Regions from separate parts of the Paenibacillus nitricinens genome, predicted to be linked through region 1. Evidence: riboswitches for the same ligand, from Rfam matches in the RefSeq annotation. Region 1 holds a riboswitch; the other holds the start of a gene.

What was found. Region 1 has a riboswitch for cyclic di-AMP ahead of ACN6KS_RS00190 (ubiquitin-like domain-containing protein). Riboswitches for the same ligand answer to the same signal wherever they lie in the genome.
Region 2: it holds a riboswitch for cyclic di-AMP, as region 1 does, so the genes downstream of both, ACN6KS_RS15905 (APC family permease) here and ACN6KS_RS00190 (ubiquitin-like domain-containing protein) in region 1, are expected to answer to the same signal.

What each region holds. Positions count from the first base shown of each region.
Region 1 is NZ_CP183948.1:39,658-47,156, forward strand. Features, by position in the region: gene ACN6KS_RS00180 (HD domain-containing protein) at 224-1,507, shown strand; gene ACN6KS_RS00185 (TatD family hydrolase) at 1,550-2,320, shown strand; cyclic di-AMP (ydaO/yuaA leader) riboswitch at 2,518-2,747, shown strand; gene ACN6KS_RS00190 (ubiquitin-like domain-containing protein) at 3,029-4,192, shown strand; gene rnmV (ribonuclease M5) at 4,368-4,919, shown strand; gene rsmA (16S rRNA (adenine(1518)-N(6)/adenine(1519)-N(6))-dimethyltransferase RsmA) at 4,916-5,800, shown strand; gene yabG (sporulation peptidase YabG) at 5,872-6,774, shown strand; gene veg (biofilm formation stimulator Veg) at 7,092-7,367, shown strand.
Region 2 is NZ_CP183948.1:3,607,789-3,615,287, forward strand. Features, by position in the region: gene ACN6KS_RS15885 (ABC transporter ATP-binding protein) at 1-352, opposite strand, end outside; gene ACN6KS_RS15890 (FecCD family ABC transporter permease) at 453-1,487, opposite strand; gene ACN6KS_RS15895 (FecCD family ABC transporter permease) at 1,487-2,542, opposite strand; gene ACN6KS_RS15900 (ABC transporter substrate-binding protein) at 2,761-3,768, opposite strand; gene ACN6KS_RS15905 (APC family permease) at 3,971-5,788, opposite strand; cyclic di-AMP (ydaO/yuaA leader) riboswitch at 5,912-6,069, opposite strand; gene ACN6KS_RS15910 (disulfide oxidoreductase) at 6,266-6,730, opposite strand; gene ACN6KS_RS15915 (DsbA family protein) at 6,727-7,479, opposite strand.

The DNA.
Region 1 (7,499 bases):
ATTCCCAAAACAGTCAACCTTTTTTCATAGGTTGAATTAAGAACTTTTTCACTAAAACTTTGAATTGCCTATACCAATTGCGAATTCTAAATAAAAAGTAAAAATAAACTTTGTCGATTTACCAAGACTAAAAACGTCATAATTCGACAAAGTACGACATAATTACTTATTATATACTTATATTGGTTAAAATCATATTAAATTTAATAAAGGAGTTGATCTCATGAAGCAGCCGCTCACAGAAGAAAAGGTTTTCAAAGATCCGGTTCACAATTATATCCACGTGCAGGATACTATTATTTGGCGACTAATAAATACAAAGGAATTTCAGCGTTTACGCCGAATTCGCCAGCTGGGTACCTCGTATCTTACCTTTCATGGCGCAGAGCATAGTCGGTTTTCTCATTCTCTAGGGGTATACGAAATTACACGTAGAATTATTTCGCAATTTGAACGAAGCGGTTATAAGGATTGGATTCCTGAAGAAAGTCTGCTCACCTTGTGTGCGGCTTTGCTGCACGATCTGGGGCATGGTCCATTTTCCCATTCTATAGAAGAAGCTTTTGAAATGAATCATGAGGATTGGACTTGTCGAATTATTCTGGAGGACACAGAGATTACTGAGATCTTGCGTGATGTGGAGGAGGATTTTCCTCGTAAAGTAGCCTCAGTAATCGCTAAAACTTATGAGCATGAAATTGTTGTAAATCTGGTTTCAAGTCCGCTAGATGCTGATCGCATGGATTATTTGCTGCGTGATGCGTACTATACAGGTGTAAACTATGGAACGATCGACATTGATCGGATTTTAAGAATGCTGCGTCCTTATAATGGTCGAGTTGTTGTAAAAGAATCGGGAATGCATGCCATTGAAGATTATTTAATGTCGCGTTATCAAATGTACTGGCAAGTGTATTTTCATCCGGTGACACGTAGCTCAGAGATTATTTTGCGACAAATTTTCCGCAGAGCCAAGGAGCTTTTCCAAGAGGGGTACAATTTTAGTTTCATGATTAATCCGCTGGAGGATTTGTTCCGTGGTGAGGTGACAGTAAAGCAATATTTAATGCTGGATGAAGCATTGGTACAGACGGCTTTTATGCAGTGGACGCTTGAAAAAGATGAGCTACTAAGCGACTTGTGCACCCGTTTTATTCATCGTAAACTGTATAAATACGTTGAGATGGAGAATCTCGATACAGATATGATTAGTGAAATTCGCAGCAGTTTTGCGGCAGCGGGTCTTCACCCAGAATATGATTTGGAGATTGATTTTCCGACAGATCTGCCCTATGATGTGTTCCGTCCGGGAGAAGCTTTTGACAATAAACAAATTCTGCTGCTTGATCGGCATGATCATCTGCGGGAAATTTCAGAGGTATCCGATATTGTACGTTCTATTAGCGGCATTCATCGTGGCAGATATCATCTTTATTTTCCTCAGGATAAGTTGAGAAAAGTGCTTACACGATTGCCTTCTTCTATCGCAGAGATTTTTGCAAAATAATACAAAAAAATATAGCATTTTTGACAAGGAGTGAAGGTTAAAATGTATCTGTTTGACACACATACGCATCTGGATGCGCCTCAATTCGACGAGGATCGCGAAGAAGTTATCGCTCGTGCTGTAGAAGCAGGAGTTAGCAAGATGATTAATATCGGATTTAATCGGGAGACGATTCCCTCAACGATGAAGCTGGCGGAATCTTACGATTATATTTATGCGGCAGTGGGTTGGCATCCTCAGGATGCGATTGATATGAAGGATGGAGATCTCGATTGGATCGCTTCTCTATGCAGTCATAAGAAAGTAGTGGCGATCGGTGAAATCGGACTGGATTATTACTGGGATACTTCTCCCAAGGATGTGCAGCATGAAGTTTTTCGCAAGCAAATTGGACTAGCCCGCGAACTGAATATGCCGATTTGTATTCATGATCGTGATGCCCATGAGGATGTTGTACGGATTTTACGGGAGGAAAAAGCAAATGAGGTTGGAGGCGTGATGCACTCGTTCTCAGGAAGCTGGGAAACAGCTAAGATGTGCTTGAATCTTGGTTTTCATTTATCCTTTGGAGGACCTATTACGTTCAAAAATGCAAGAGTGCCAAAAGAAGTACTTGCGCAGACCCCTCTAGACCGATTATTGATTGAAACCGATGCTCCATATTTGACTCCGCACCCCTTCCGCGGAAAGCGAAATGAGAGCGCTCATGTGAAGCTGGTAGCAGAGGCAGCAGCTGAAATTAAAGGGTTAACATGGGAAGAATTGGCTAATATAACGTATGCGAACGCACTGGAACGATTTGGGATTGAGTGAAAACGGAAGAAAAACAGGCGAAAAATAGAGAATGGCCGATATATTAAACTTTTTTAATATAAAAACGGCTGAATATTACAATATTTTAACCATATTTTTGCTTAAACGTGGTTGAATCGTCCTTTACAACATGCATCAAAACAGGATATCATCTTTTCAGTGATGTGAGCTGTGTTACAGTGACAGCCATATATTCATGGATCGTCTCGCTGAGTCTCCGTATGGAGAACGGGGGAACCAATATTGACCTGCCGCATGCCTGTATTTAAAATACGGTTTAGACGTGCCGTAGGACAGTATTTGATTTCTTCACGTGGTCTTTGGGGTGAATTTAAGGGCAACCGCCATGAGCGGGTGACCTGAAATAGGGCGTCTCTCTTTCGTCCGAACCCGACAGCTAACCCCGTAAGCGCAAGTAAGAGAGGCAACCTCGTGCATAAGCATTCTCTATTCTGATATTGGAGAAGCCACGAAAGAGTCCTCAGTTGAACTCTTTTTAGGCTTTTTTATTTTTGAATAAATAGAATGTTACCCACATACTGTTATATAACAGGGGTGGGAGTAGCTGTGCCGAGCAGGCGATCCATGAGCAGGAGACGCTAAGTTATTACGTGCGTGTCCTGTGACAATCTCAAATAGTTTCGTCAAAGGAATTCAGTCCTCATGATATACAATTGACGACGGGGCTATGTAAGGAGGATGGAGAGAATGGGCGTATTCCAACCAGAAGTATCCCATGATTCGCAGTCATCCAGCAGGTCTTTCGCATTACGGTGGGAGCAAGTAAATACTCGCGTGCTTTTACTTGCAGGCGTGATTTCAGTCGCTATCGCGTTACTTATTCTGCTGTACGTACACGGTCAAAGTAACAAACAATTATTTTTAGTAATAGACGGGCAAACACAGACGCTTGAAACGCGGGAAGCGCTTCTTGGTGATGTGTTGGAGAAAGAGCAAATTTCGCTACAGCCGCATGATGAACTATCTTTAGGTCTGAGTGATGAAATAAAAGACGGTGACCGTGTCGTTATCAATCGTGCGCAGAAAATTAGTCTTACTGCGGATGGAGCAACAAAAACGTTATATACGACCGAGGATACAATTGGTAAAGCAATTGAGAAAATGGGCATTACCCTAGAAGGTCATGATAAGATTTTCCCTTCGTTAGACACCACCATTTCTGCAAACATGGAGGTTAAGATTGTTCGCATCAACAAACAGACCGTACAGCGAACAACTAACTTACCCTTCAGAGTCATCAAGACAGCAGACCCCTCCCTTACTGTGGGAACAGTTAGAGTGGCACAGGCAGGCAAACCAGGCGTCATGATTCAGCATATTGAAAAGATCTACCAAGACGGAGAACTGGCCTCTATGCGCATGATTGGTAAGGAAGTACAAACGGTAACGAAAGATAAGATTATTGCCGTTGGTACCAAAGCACTTCCTAAGCCGGCTGTAGCTAAGACTACAACAACTTCCAAATCAAACACTACTTCAAAAACGGCTAAAGTTAGCGCCAAGACTAATAACGTCACAAGCAAGGCTGGCGTAGACTTTGAGTACAAGAAGATGATTAAGAATGTCTCCATGACAGCCTATTCGTCAGAAGAGGCAGGTATAGGTACCAAAACGGCTTCCGGAACACGCGTAACGGAAGGTCGCACAATTGCAGTAGACCCGAATGTAATTCCTATTGGCTGGTGGGTATATATCGAGGGACTTGGATTCCGCCGAGCAGAAGATACTGGCGGCGCCATTAAGGGCAATAAAGTAGATGTCTACTACGATTCACTGAGCCATGTTCGTAATTTCGGTCGTAAATCACGAACCATTTATGTGATTGGACCTGTGAAGCCGGAGTTAAACTAGGCTGAAGCTTTTGCAAATTATTCTTTGATAAGCTATAGTGATGATAACCGTTAAGGAACGCCAGATGATCATTTCGTTGATCGCAGAGCAACCGCTCATCACTTATACATTCTTTAACCAAAAGAAGAGGAGCGAAACCTCTTCTTTTTTGCTTTTTTTGGAAGGAGTCAGAGATATGATTAAGGAACTAATTGTCGTCGAAGGTAAGAGTGATACCGTCGCTGTTAAACGCGCTGTAGAAGCAGATACGATTGAAACTGGGGGCTCGGCTGTAGACCGGACCGTAATTGGGAAGATCGCGCTTGCTATGGAGCGTAGAGGGGTGATTATTCTTACGGACCCAGATCACGCCGGTGAACGAATTCGCAAGATTGTGTCTGCAAAGGTGCCGGGCTGCAAGCATGCCTTCATTCCGGAGAAGGACGCAACCCGCAAAGGAGATATCGGTGTGGAGAACGCTTCTCCAGAGGCGATTCGTCATGCGCTGCGGAATGTACATACCTCTTTTGAAGGAGCACCTGCTTTAATCGGACTTGAAGATCTAATGGCCGCTGGAATGCTTGTACACCCTCGGGCAGCTGAAAGACGTATGGCACTTGGTAATTTGCTTGGAATCGGATATTGTAATGGCAAGCAGCTGTACAAGCGGCTGGCGATGTTTGGAATTACGCGGGAGGAATTTGCCGGAGCTCTCGCCCAAATTGATCAGGGGGGCATTACTTCATGAGTGGTAGAGAGGAAATTTCAACTCCAAAACGGACGAAAGAAATTATTCAACGTTATGGATTCAAGTTCAAGAAGAGCTTAGGACAGAATTTTTTGATCGATCAAAATATATTGGACAAGATTGTAGACGCTGCCGGGCTAGATAGCGGCTCTGGGGCATTGGAGATCGGTCCCGGCATTGGGGCGCTGACAGAACGTTTGGCGCTAACATCTGGAGCGGTAACCGCTGTGGAGATCGACCGTAGATTGATTCCTATTTTAAGGGACGTACTTTCCCCTTATCCGCATGTTAAGGTTCGTAATGATGATGTTCTGAATGTAAATCTGCAGGAGTTGTTCAAAGAAGATTTTGCATCCGTGAACAAGGTAAGCGTAGTTGCCAATCTGCCGTATTATGTAACTACTCCGATTCTGATGAAGCTGCTCGAAGAGAAGCTTCCACTTGATAACATCGTTGTAATGATTCAGAAAGAGGTTGCGGAGCGTATGGCTGCTTCTCCGGGTGGGAAGGAATACGGAAGCCTTAGCATTGCCGTGCAGTATTACAGCGAGCCTGAGCTCGTCTGCATTGTGCCGCGTACAGTATTCATTCCTCAACCTAATGTGGAGTCCGCTGTAATCCGTCTAAAGGTAAGAGAGCGTCCACCGGTAGAAGTTGAGAGTGAGAAGCATTTCTTTGAGGTCGTCCAAGCTTCTTTCACACAGCGCCGCAAAACGATTGCTAACAATCTCAAGGCTCGTTACTTCCCTGAAGAGGGACGTGAGCGTCTGGAGGCTTTACTCGCAGAAGCTGGGATTGAACCAACCCGTCGTGGAGAAACGTTAAGTCTAGAAGAATACGCCCGATTGAGCGGTGTTCTGTTGGCTGCTGGAATCGTATAAGCTAAAAACACGGCTAGTTATGAACCAACTGAGGCCTTTGCCCATACGATGGGGTAGAGGTGGTGGTTGTAATGAATTTAGGAGACTTGGTCGTTCGTAAATCTTATGGCGGAGATTTGACTTTTCGTGTAGATCATATTGTGCAGGACAGAGCGGTCATCAAAGGCACAGATTTCCGTCTGTTGGCGGATTCTCCTCTGAATGACTTGGTTCAAGTGCCTCCTACCCGGATTACGGAACGAGGACAGCAGGCACAGATTAAAGCGAATGAATCACTGACACAGCTGCGGAAAGACCGACAGGAGCAAAGTCAGCGGAGCGGGAGCGCTCTATCAGAAGGCGCATGGGCTCCATCGCCTAAGGAAGCTGCTTATTTTGAAGTACCGGGGAAAGTACTGCATCTGGATGGCGATCCAGCGTATTTGAATAAGAGCCTTAGCTTATACGAACAATTGCGGATCCCTGCTGAAGGTCATCATGTTCATGAGTCCGCAATGGCTGACACTTTATACCGGCTGCTGCCCCGCGTGCGTCCAGACATTGTGGTGATTACCGGTCATGACGGGGTGCTGAAGCAACAGCATACTTACGATCTTCACAGTCTGAGCGGCTATAAAAATTCGCAAAACTTCGTAGCTGCTATTAGGGTGGCTAGGGACTATGAGCGAAATTTTGATGCGTTGACGATTGTTGCAGGTGCTTGTCAGTCACATTTTGAAGCACTGCTGGGGGCAGGGGCCAATTTCGCCAGTTCTCCTGGACGGATATTGATCCATGCCTTAGACCCAGTTTATGTAGCGGCAAAATCGTCGTTCACGCCCATTAGGGATATGGTGAATCTGAGTGAGGTTTTGAACAACACCATTAGCGGTAATCAGGGAATCGGCGGTATTGAGACCCGTGGCAGCTTCCGTATTGGGATGCCGCGTCTGCAGAACCTGTCAGAACTAAAAGTGACACCTTCCGCAATTTAATCGACATGTACTGATCATATTTTTCAAAGCTAATAGGTAATTTGGAGTGGCCGAATAGAGTAACGCGAAGAAAGGGTGAGCGATGAGCTTAACCCTTTTTTTGCGTGAAATGGTAGTTATCTTTAAAAATCTACAATGTTATTTTTCTTGCTTTGTGCTGAACCTATTACAGATAACAAGGATATTAGTTCGCCTCTGATTCTCCGCAAAAAAATTCCGTTGACAACCAAATATTCATCATCTATAATTATTTATTTGCTTTGACAAACACCTGGGGAAGTTGTATAATGGACAAGAAAAGAGGTGGTCGTCAGGCAATGGCTAATAACGCGCTGTTGGAAATCAAACGCAGTCTCGAAGCTCACGTCGGTCATAAGATCACGTTGCGTGCAAACGGAGGTCGTCGTAAAACCGTAGAACGCACCGGTGTCCTGGAAGAAACGTACCCTTCTGTATTTATTGTCAAACTGGATCAGGAGCAGCAAACATTCAAGCGAGTCTCCTATAGCTATGCCGATATCCTTACTGAATCTGTGGAAATTACAGTATGTGAAGATGATGGGCAGATGCGGATTATGTATATTAAAGCTTAATGTTTCACGGGCAGCTTCCTTTGGGGGCTGTTTTTTATTTGCAGATAAACATTCAGTGAATGATCCTTGTTCTTAGCAAGCATACTAATTGAGCAATCGGTTTATCATTTTCTTTCATAAGGGAGGAATTCC
Region 2 (7,499 bases), 3.2 Mb from region 1:
GATCCTCTGCGGTCATTGTACCGAAACCTTTTTGATGGGGGAAACGACCGTAGCTGACAAGCTCAGAAACCGTTAGACCGTCTGGAGCTGTTGGGTTTTGCGGTAAAATCGCAAGTTGACGAGCTACCTCTTTCGTTGAAAAGTTATGGATTGATTTGCCGTCTAGCATTACACTGCCGCTCTTAGGCTTCATGATCCGAGCCATCGTTTTGAGGATTGTAGATTTACCGGAGCCGTTAGCGCCCACTAGTGCAGTGATTTTTCCCGTAGGGATAGTCAAGTTCAATCCTTTAACAATTGTAGCCTCTGCATACCCAATACTTAATTCTTCTGTATTCAAACGTTCTGACATGATAACAACTCCTTATAAGTTTTATGGAGCTATGCTCCTAGAATGAACTACATAATAAATTTCGCTTCGTAAGCACGCGCTACGTTGTATGGAGCTATACTCACGCTTTTGATTTGGCGAGTAAATATAAAAAGTAAGGTGCGCCAATAATTGCAACCACAATGCCCGTGGGAACTTCTGCAGGTTGTAATACCCATCTGCCGATCGTATCGGCAGTAATCATAAGGAGTGCCCCTGTCAACGCACTAGCCGGCAATAATACCTGATGACGGGGCCCTACGAGCCTGCGAGCCAAGTGTGGTGCTATCAGTCCAACGAAGCCTATACCTCCGCTTACAGCAACGCAGGAGCCGGCAAGCGCCACTGCTGTCATGAGTAGAAGAATACGCTCCTTCTCCACTCTCATTCCAAGCCCTAGTGAAGTATGATCGCCTAGATTCAATACATTAAGAATCCGTGCTTTATAGAAGGCAAACGGTAACAAAATCACTATCCAAGGTAACAGAGCAAGGACAAATCTCCAATCCCCACCCCATATTTTACCGGCGATCCAAGTCGCTACAAATTGATAATTATTAGGATCAAGCCGAAGTACCAACACAAGCTGGCAAGCATTAATTCCGGCAGCGACCGCAATCCCGATAAGGATCAACCTTGTTGGAGATAGACCATCTGCTTTCCGATAAGCGAGAAGATAGATTAAAGCGGCGGTTAAGCTAGCCCCTCCAAGCGCTAAGAGCGGCAAGACGAATACCGGAGCTGCTGTTGTAGCCGGAAAAAACGAGATGAAAATGATTACCGCAAAACCTGCACCCGCACTTATGCCCAGCGTAGCCGGCTCAGCAAGTGCATTTCGTGCGAGACTCTGTAAGATACAGCCTGACACTGCAAAGCCCGCTCCAACCAACAGTGAAATTACGATGCGAGGTAATCTAAAATCAAATAAAATAAGCTTTTGCTGATGTGTTCCATCTCCCAGCAGTGTATGTAATACCTCCAATGGGGATAGGCGCATAAACCCTGTATTCATACTGATAATAAACATGACGACGATCAGTATAGCTAGGAGCGATAATACTGTAAGCACGCGTTTGCGGCGTTCTTTTTCAAATGGAGAAAGGGTTAATCTGTGCATTACAGCTCCCCCTTCCGCTTACTCGCCAAGTAAATGAAGAAGGGTACCCCGATAATGGCAATTAAAGCGCCTAGCGGCGTTTCATAAGGTGCATTGATCATTCTAGCGGCGATATCCGCAAAGATAATCAATAAGCTCCCAAGTACTGCCGAGCAAGGAATAATCCAGCGATAATCTACCCCCACGAAATAACGCGTAACATGTGGAATAATTAGTCCTATAAAAGCAATCGGGCCAACCATGGATACTGCACTTCCGGCAAGAACGACTACAACAATCATACATGCCAACTGGACTAATCGAGTCCGCTGCCCCAGACCAACGGCCACTTCCTTACCTAAACTGAGCAATGTGACGGAACGCGATAACATCATCGCTGCAATTAATGCCACAAACACCCAAGGGAAAATGATTTTGATCTGAGTCCAGCTAGCTCCTCCCATTCCACCAGCTAACCAAAAAGCTATATCCTGAGATAAGTTAAAAAGAATCGCTATGCCCTGGCTAACAGCAACTAGTAATGCGCTGACAGCAGAGCCCGCAAGTGTCAACCGCAACGGTGTCAGGCCATTAAAGGAAAGCGACCCAATTCCGAATACGATAAAAGAAGCAACTGCGGCACCAATAAAACAAAACAACATAAGTGTAGTGAAGGAGAGCGAAGGTGCAAAAGCAAATACTATAGCAAGCGCTACACCCGCTCCCGCATTCAAGCCGAGCAGACCTGAATCCGCAAGTGGGTTCCTTGTCATTCCCTGCATGATTGCCCCTGCTACTGCGAAGCAAGCCCCAACCAAAGCACCTGCTATCGCGCGTGGAAATCGCAGTTCTCTTATCACCTGATGTTTTTGTACATCTGGATTGAAATGAAATATTGCTTCCCATATCGTAGCTAGCTTGATATCTGCCGCACCCACTGAGACCGAAAGTGCCAGTCCAAAGGCAATGGCAGCGAGTCCAATCACTAGAATACCCATCGCAGCTGCCGGTCGGGTATGTATAGCTTTTTGTGTATCATTTTTATTACGATGTGCGAAATCTGAGGGTGAAACCATGAGTCGTCTCCTTAATCGATAGTTACAATAGTCTATATGATAACAACAATCATTCTCATTATCGCAAAAAAATTAATGTTGTACAATTGCAGGAGCGATTTTCCCGTAATATGGGCGTAGTTTATAAAAAAATGGTGCAGATCTTTGTATCTAAGATACTGATCTGCACGCCCTTCCCCACCCAAATGAGCAGTCTCATTCATGGTGAATTACGACTTTTATTTCACAAGACTTGTTAACACATCGTCAATGATTTTGCCACCAGCGTTCGCACCACTGTAAAGCCAACTGCTTGTTGAGCTCATTTCATGCACATTACCAGCTTTTACAGCCGGGATGCCTTTCCAAATGGCACTGTCCAGAATCTCCGAACCCTCAGTCTTATCACTATTTACAAGGATAATATGATCTGCAGTCAGCTCAGAAAGCTTCTCCAGCGAAATTGGATTCCAAGTAGCTCTTGTACCCACAGGAATTTCTGTTACTAAGTTAGGCAGCTTTACACCAAGGTCTGTATATAATACAGCACCACTGCTGCGAGTTTCGTCTACAATATAGAAGTTTTTTTGTACCAGCCATAAAATCGCCACGGACTCTTCTCCAATAGCTCCTTTAAGCTTTTCTTTCGCAGCCGCCGCTTTGTCTTCATAATCTTTAATGGCTTTCTCTGCTTCAGGGGTTTTGTTCAGAATTTCACCAATCTTGAGTAGCGATTTACGCCAATCTTGATTTAGCTTATCCCCGATCACATAAGTCGGTGCAATCTTATTCAATTGGTCGTAGATACCATTCTGTACGGAAGACTCCGATGGGATAAGAATCAGATCCGGAGCGAAGCTGGTTACTGCCTCCAATGGAAGATCGTAGCTAATGGTAGGGACATCTTTCAATTCAGCAGCCAGATAATCCTGAACGCCATTTGGCACAGACCATTGGGCTACTGGAGTCACACCCAGCGTTACCAAAGAATCTTCCAAATAAGAACCCAGAACACGCCCAGGATTAGCAGGGATCGTTACTTCATGCCCCATCGCATCCGTTAACGTTTTTGGTGCTGCCGGTGCTTCTGTAGCTTCTGCAGTAGGCGCTGTTGTAGGCTCCGTTCCTGCATTGGATGAACTTTCAGCATTATTATTACCGCAAGCGGATAGGAATAGCGTCATCACTATTAGTCCGATCATCGTCAATTTCATGCTACCAAATCTTTTTCTGTTTAACGAAAACATTAAAAACCCTCCTAATGTATACCTGCTTTGATATTCAAAGGTGTTGTTTACCTCTGTCTCACTTTTAAATGATATTGATTCTCATTCTCTGTGTCAACCTATAAATTTAAAATTTTGTTGATTTGCAGCATTTTCCTTCAAAAAAAATACAAAAGAGACTATATTCCGAACGTTCCGGATATAGCCTCTCCTTAATAATCCATTATTTATTCAAATGATAGGGGACAGTCGCAACTACAACATCTTTTGAATTCATTAGATACGAACGGATTAAAAAGCTGGTCTGATTATGAAGTACAGCTTGCCACCAATGCTTAGTTATAAACTGTGGAATCAGAATCGTGATATGATCCGTCGCTGCGGTCTTCCACTCCACGGTATCAATAAATTTCACTAACGGACGAATAATACTGCGATATCTGGAACGAAGTACAATCAGGCGTACACCCGGATTCCATTCCTCCCACCGTTGCTCCATCTTTTGAATGTCCTCTTCATCAAAGCCAACATACACGGCTACTACATTATCTGTTAGAGACTTGGCATAGCTGATGGAATGCAGTACAGCACGTGTTACACCAGCAACAGGGACAACAACCGTACTTCCTTTAATTAAAGGTTTATCCGTAGCCGGACATATACGAAGCTGATCTGCTGTGTTCAAATAGTGCTTGTGAATGCGGTGGAACACAAACATTACAGCAGGTAAGAAAATGAACGCCATCCATACGCTTGAGAACTTAGTAATGATAAAAATAAGCGTAATTGTCAATGTAGTCAGCATACCGATGGTATTTACAACAAATCTTTTTTTCCATCCCGCTGGTTTGGTTTTAAACCAATGAACCATCATTCCAAGCTGGGACAATGTGAACGGAATGAAGACACCTACCGCATAAAGAGGAATCAAGCTTTCTGTATTTCCGTGAAATGCAGCTACAAGTACAGCAGACAGAACACCTAGAAAAATAATACCATTTGAGAAACCTAGACGGTCACCACGAACCATAAAAGCATGTGGCATATATTTATCTTTTGCAAACATAAAGGCGAGCAGCGGGAACGCTGAGTAAGCTGTATTAGCTGCTAAGAATAAAATGACTGCTGTAATCCCTTGAATGAAAAAATATAAAGTTCCGCGACCAAAGGTCGATTCAGCGATCTGAGAAACAACCGTTGCCTTTTCATCAGGCACTATACCGTACCAATAGGCCAGTAATGTGATACCTGTAAACATAAATCCAAGTATAACCCCCATGACCATTAAGGTCTTGGCTGCATTCTTTTCAGCCGGTGCTTTAAAGTTTGGAATGGCATTAGATACAGCCTCTACACCCGTAAGTGCCGAACAACCAGAACTGAAGGCTTTTAATAGTAGAAACAAACTAACATTGGAGACGGCGCTGCCTATTTCAGGGACATTCGCATGTACGCCACCTGCTGCATATTTAATAACACCGGAGATAATCAAAACTACAATCGACACCACAAACAAATACACTGGGATTGCGATAAATGAAGCCGATTCTGTAACTCCGCGAAGATTAATCAATGTTAGAAGAATAATTACGGATACAGCAATAAGAACCGTGTGATTATGAAGACTTGGAAACGCTGATGTGATCGCATCTGTCCCTGCCGAGGCACTAACAGCTACGGTCAGAATGTAATCCACTAACAAAGACCCTCCTGCTAAAAGCCCTGTCGGAACACCAAGATTACTCTTGGCAACGATGTAAGCTCCTCCTCCTTGCGGATAAGCGTAGATCGTCTGCCGATAGGATAAAATCAGGATGGCCAGCAGGCCCAATACGGCTAATGCAATTGGCAGGGAATACCAGATGGCAGTAAACCCGGCAGCCACCAGTACAATCAGAATTTGTTCCGTTCCGTAGGCTACAGACGAGAGCGCATCAGAAGACAGGACAGCCAGTGCTTTAACCTTGGATAACTTTTCATGATCGAGTTCGTTCGACTTCATCGGACGCCCGATCAATAGTCGTTTTACCTTGCTTACCATGGTGGATACAGTTCCTTTCTTTGGGAGCTGAAACGGAATTTCCGCGCGCTGTTTTCATTGGTGGATTTCATAAATGCAGACACAAAAAATAGCATACGGAAATGATCCGCATGCTATGCATGGTCATTATCCCACCTTGCTTACGAGGTTAGCTGGCGGATTCGGGCTGTGGTTTAGCCCTACGGTACAAGTCCAATCGACCTATTCCGATTCACCCCATTGGCACATATGCCAAGTTTGGTTCCCCCGTTTTTCCTAAGAAAATTCAGCGCATATTCAACTTCTCACAAGGTCTAATATTAGTCTACAAAGTGTATGCAGTAAAGCGTTGAAAAAAATGAAAAAAGAATGAAAAAACATCCAAAAAGCGCAAATACAGCGTCTAATTGGATGCTCTCTTTCATTCTCTTCAATTATCCCTCTGGGTCGTGTTTTTAGTCACTTTTCACATTTTTTCTTTCCTTCAAAGTTGAAAAATCAAAATCCTAAACTTTCTTCTGTTTCTAATTCCATCACTTCTTCTTCCTTGCGTCCGTACCAAAGTAAAATACTTATTAAAGCAAACGCGATTAAAGCAAGAAAAGGAATCGTAATGAATCCGAAATAGTTCAAGTAATCCTTATTACAAGGAACACCAATTGTACAAGGAAGTACTTTACTTAACGCAGGAATCTTCTGCTCCGCATAATGATAAATCGAGATACTGCCACCAATCAAGCTTAATGGAAGTACATATGGGATAATCCTTTTATCTCCTCGAAACGTCGCAATTCCCAAGAGGAATAACTGAGGATACATAAAAATTCGCTGGAACCAGCAAAGCTTACAAGGTTCATATTTCAATACTTCGCTCAAATACAAGCTACCAGCTACAGCAACTAAAGAGACGAACCAGGCCAGATACAGGCAGTTACGCTTGCAAAAAGATAGGAACTTTGTCACTTTGCCTCCACAGCTTTTGCGGCGTCGTTAATTTCATTTGAAATCGCTTCAATGTTAAAAGGATCCGCAATCATTACTCCATTGATGTAAAGGGATGGTGTAGTCGTTACCCCAGCTTCACTAGCTAACTGCATACCCTTATTCAGCTCATCTGCATACGTACGATCCTTAATATCTTTACGAAGCAGTTCGTAATCGATAGCTAACTTCTCTTTCTCCGCAAGGCTTACTAAGAAATCTTCAGTCGCCCATTCTTCACTTTCATCACCTTGCTGAGCATATACAGCATCATAGAACTTCCAGAACTCATCATTATTCTGATGATAAACAGATAATGCAGCAAGTGAGGCCGTTTCAGAGTCTGGACCAACGAAAGCCATATTTACAAAGTAGAGCGCTGCTTTTCCCTCGTTGACAAAATCTTGAACAATTTTCGGTTTAACTGAAGTTGCAAATTGGGAACACGCTGGACATTTTAAGTCTCCAAATTCAACAATTTTAACAGGTGCATCCTCTTTACCAACTCTAGGTAGCTCACTGTAATTGAATGCTACTGGTTCTCCCGAAGTGGCATTTTTTGTGGCATCTTTCGAAGCTAACATAAACAATCCAACAAAAATAATGACTACTAAAGCAATTGAACTAATAATTAAAATTCTCGTCTTCTGCTTTTGCTGCTCCTGTTCTACCCGCCGTTTCTCTTGTTTGCTAAGCTGGGGAACGCTTGTACTTTTATTAGGTTTACTCAAGGAGAGTTCCTTTCTGTCCT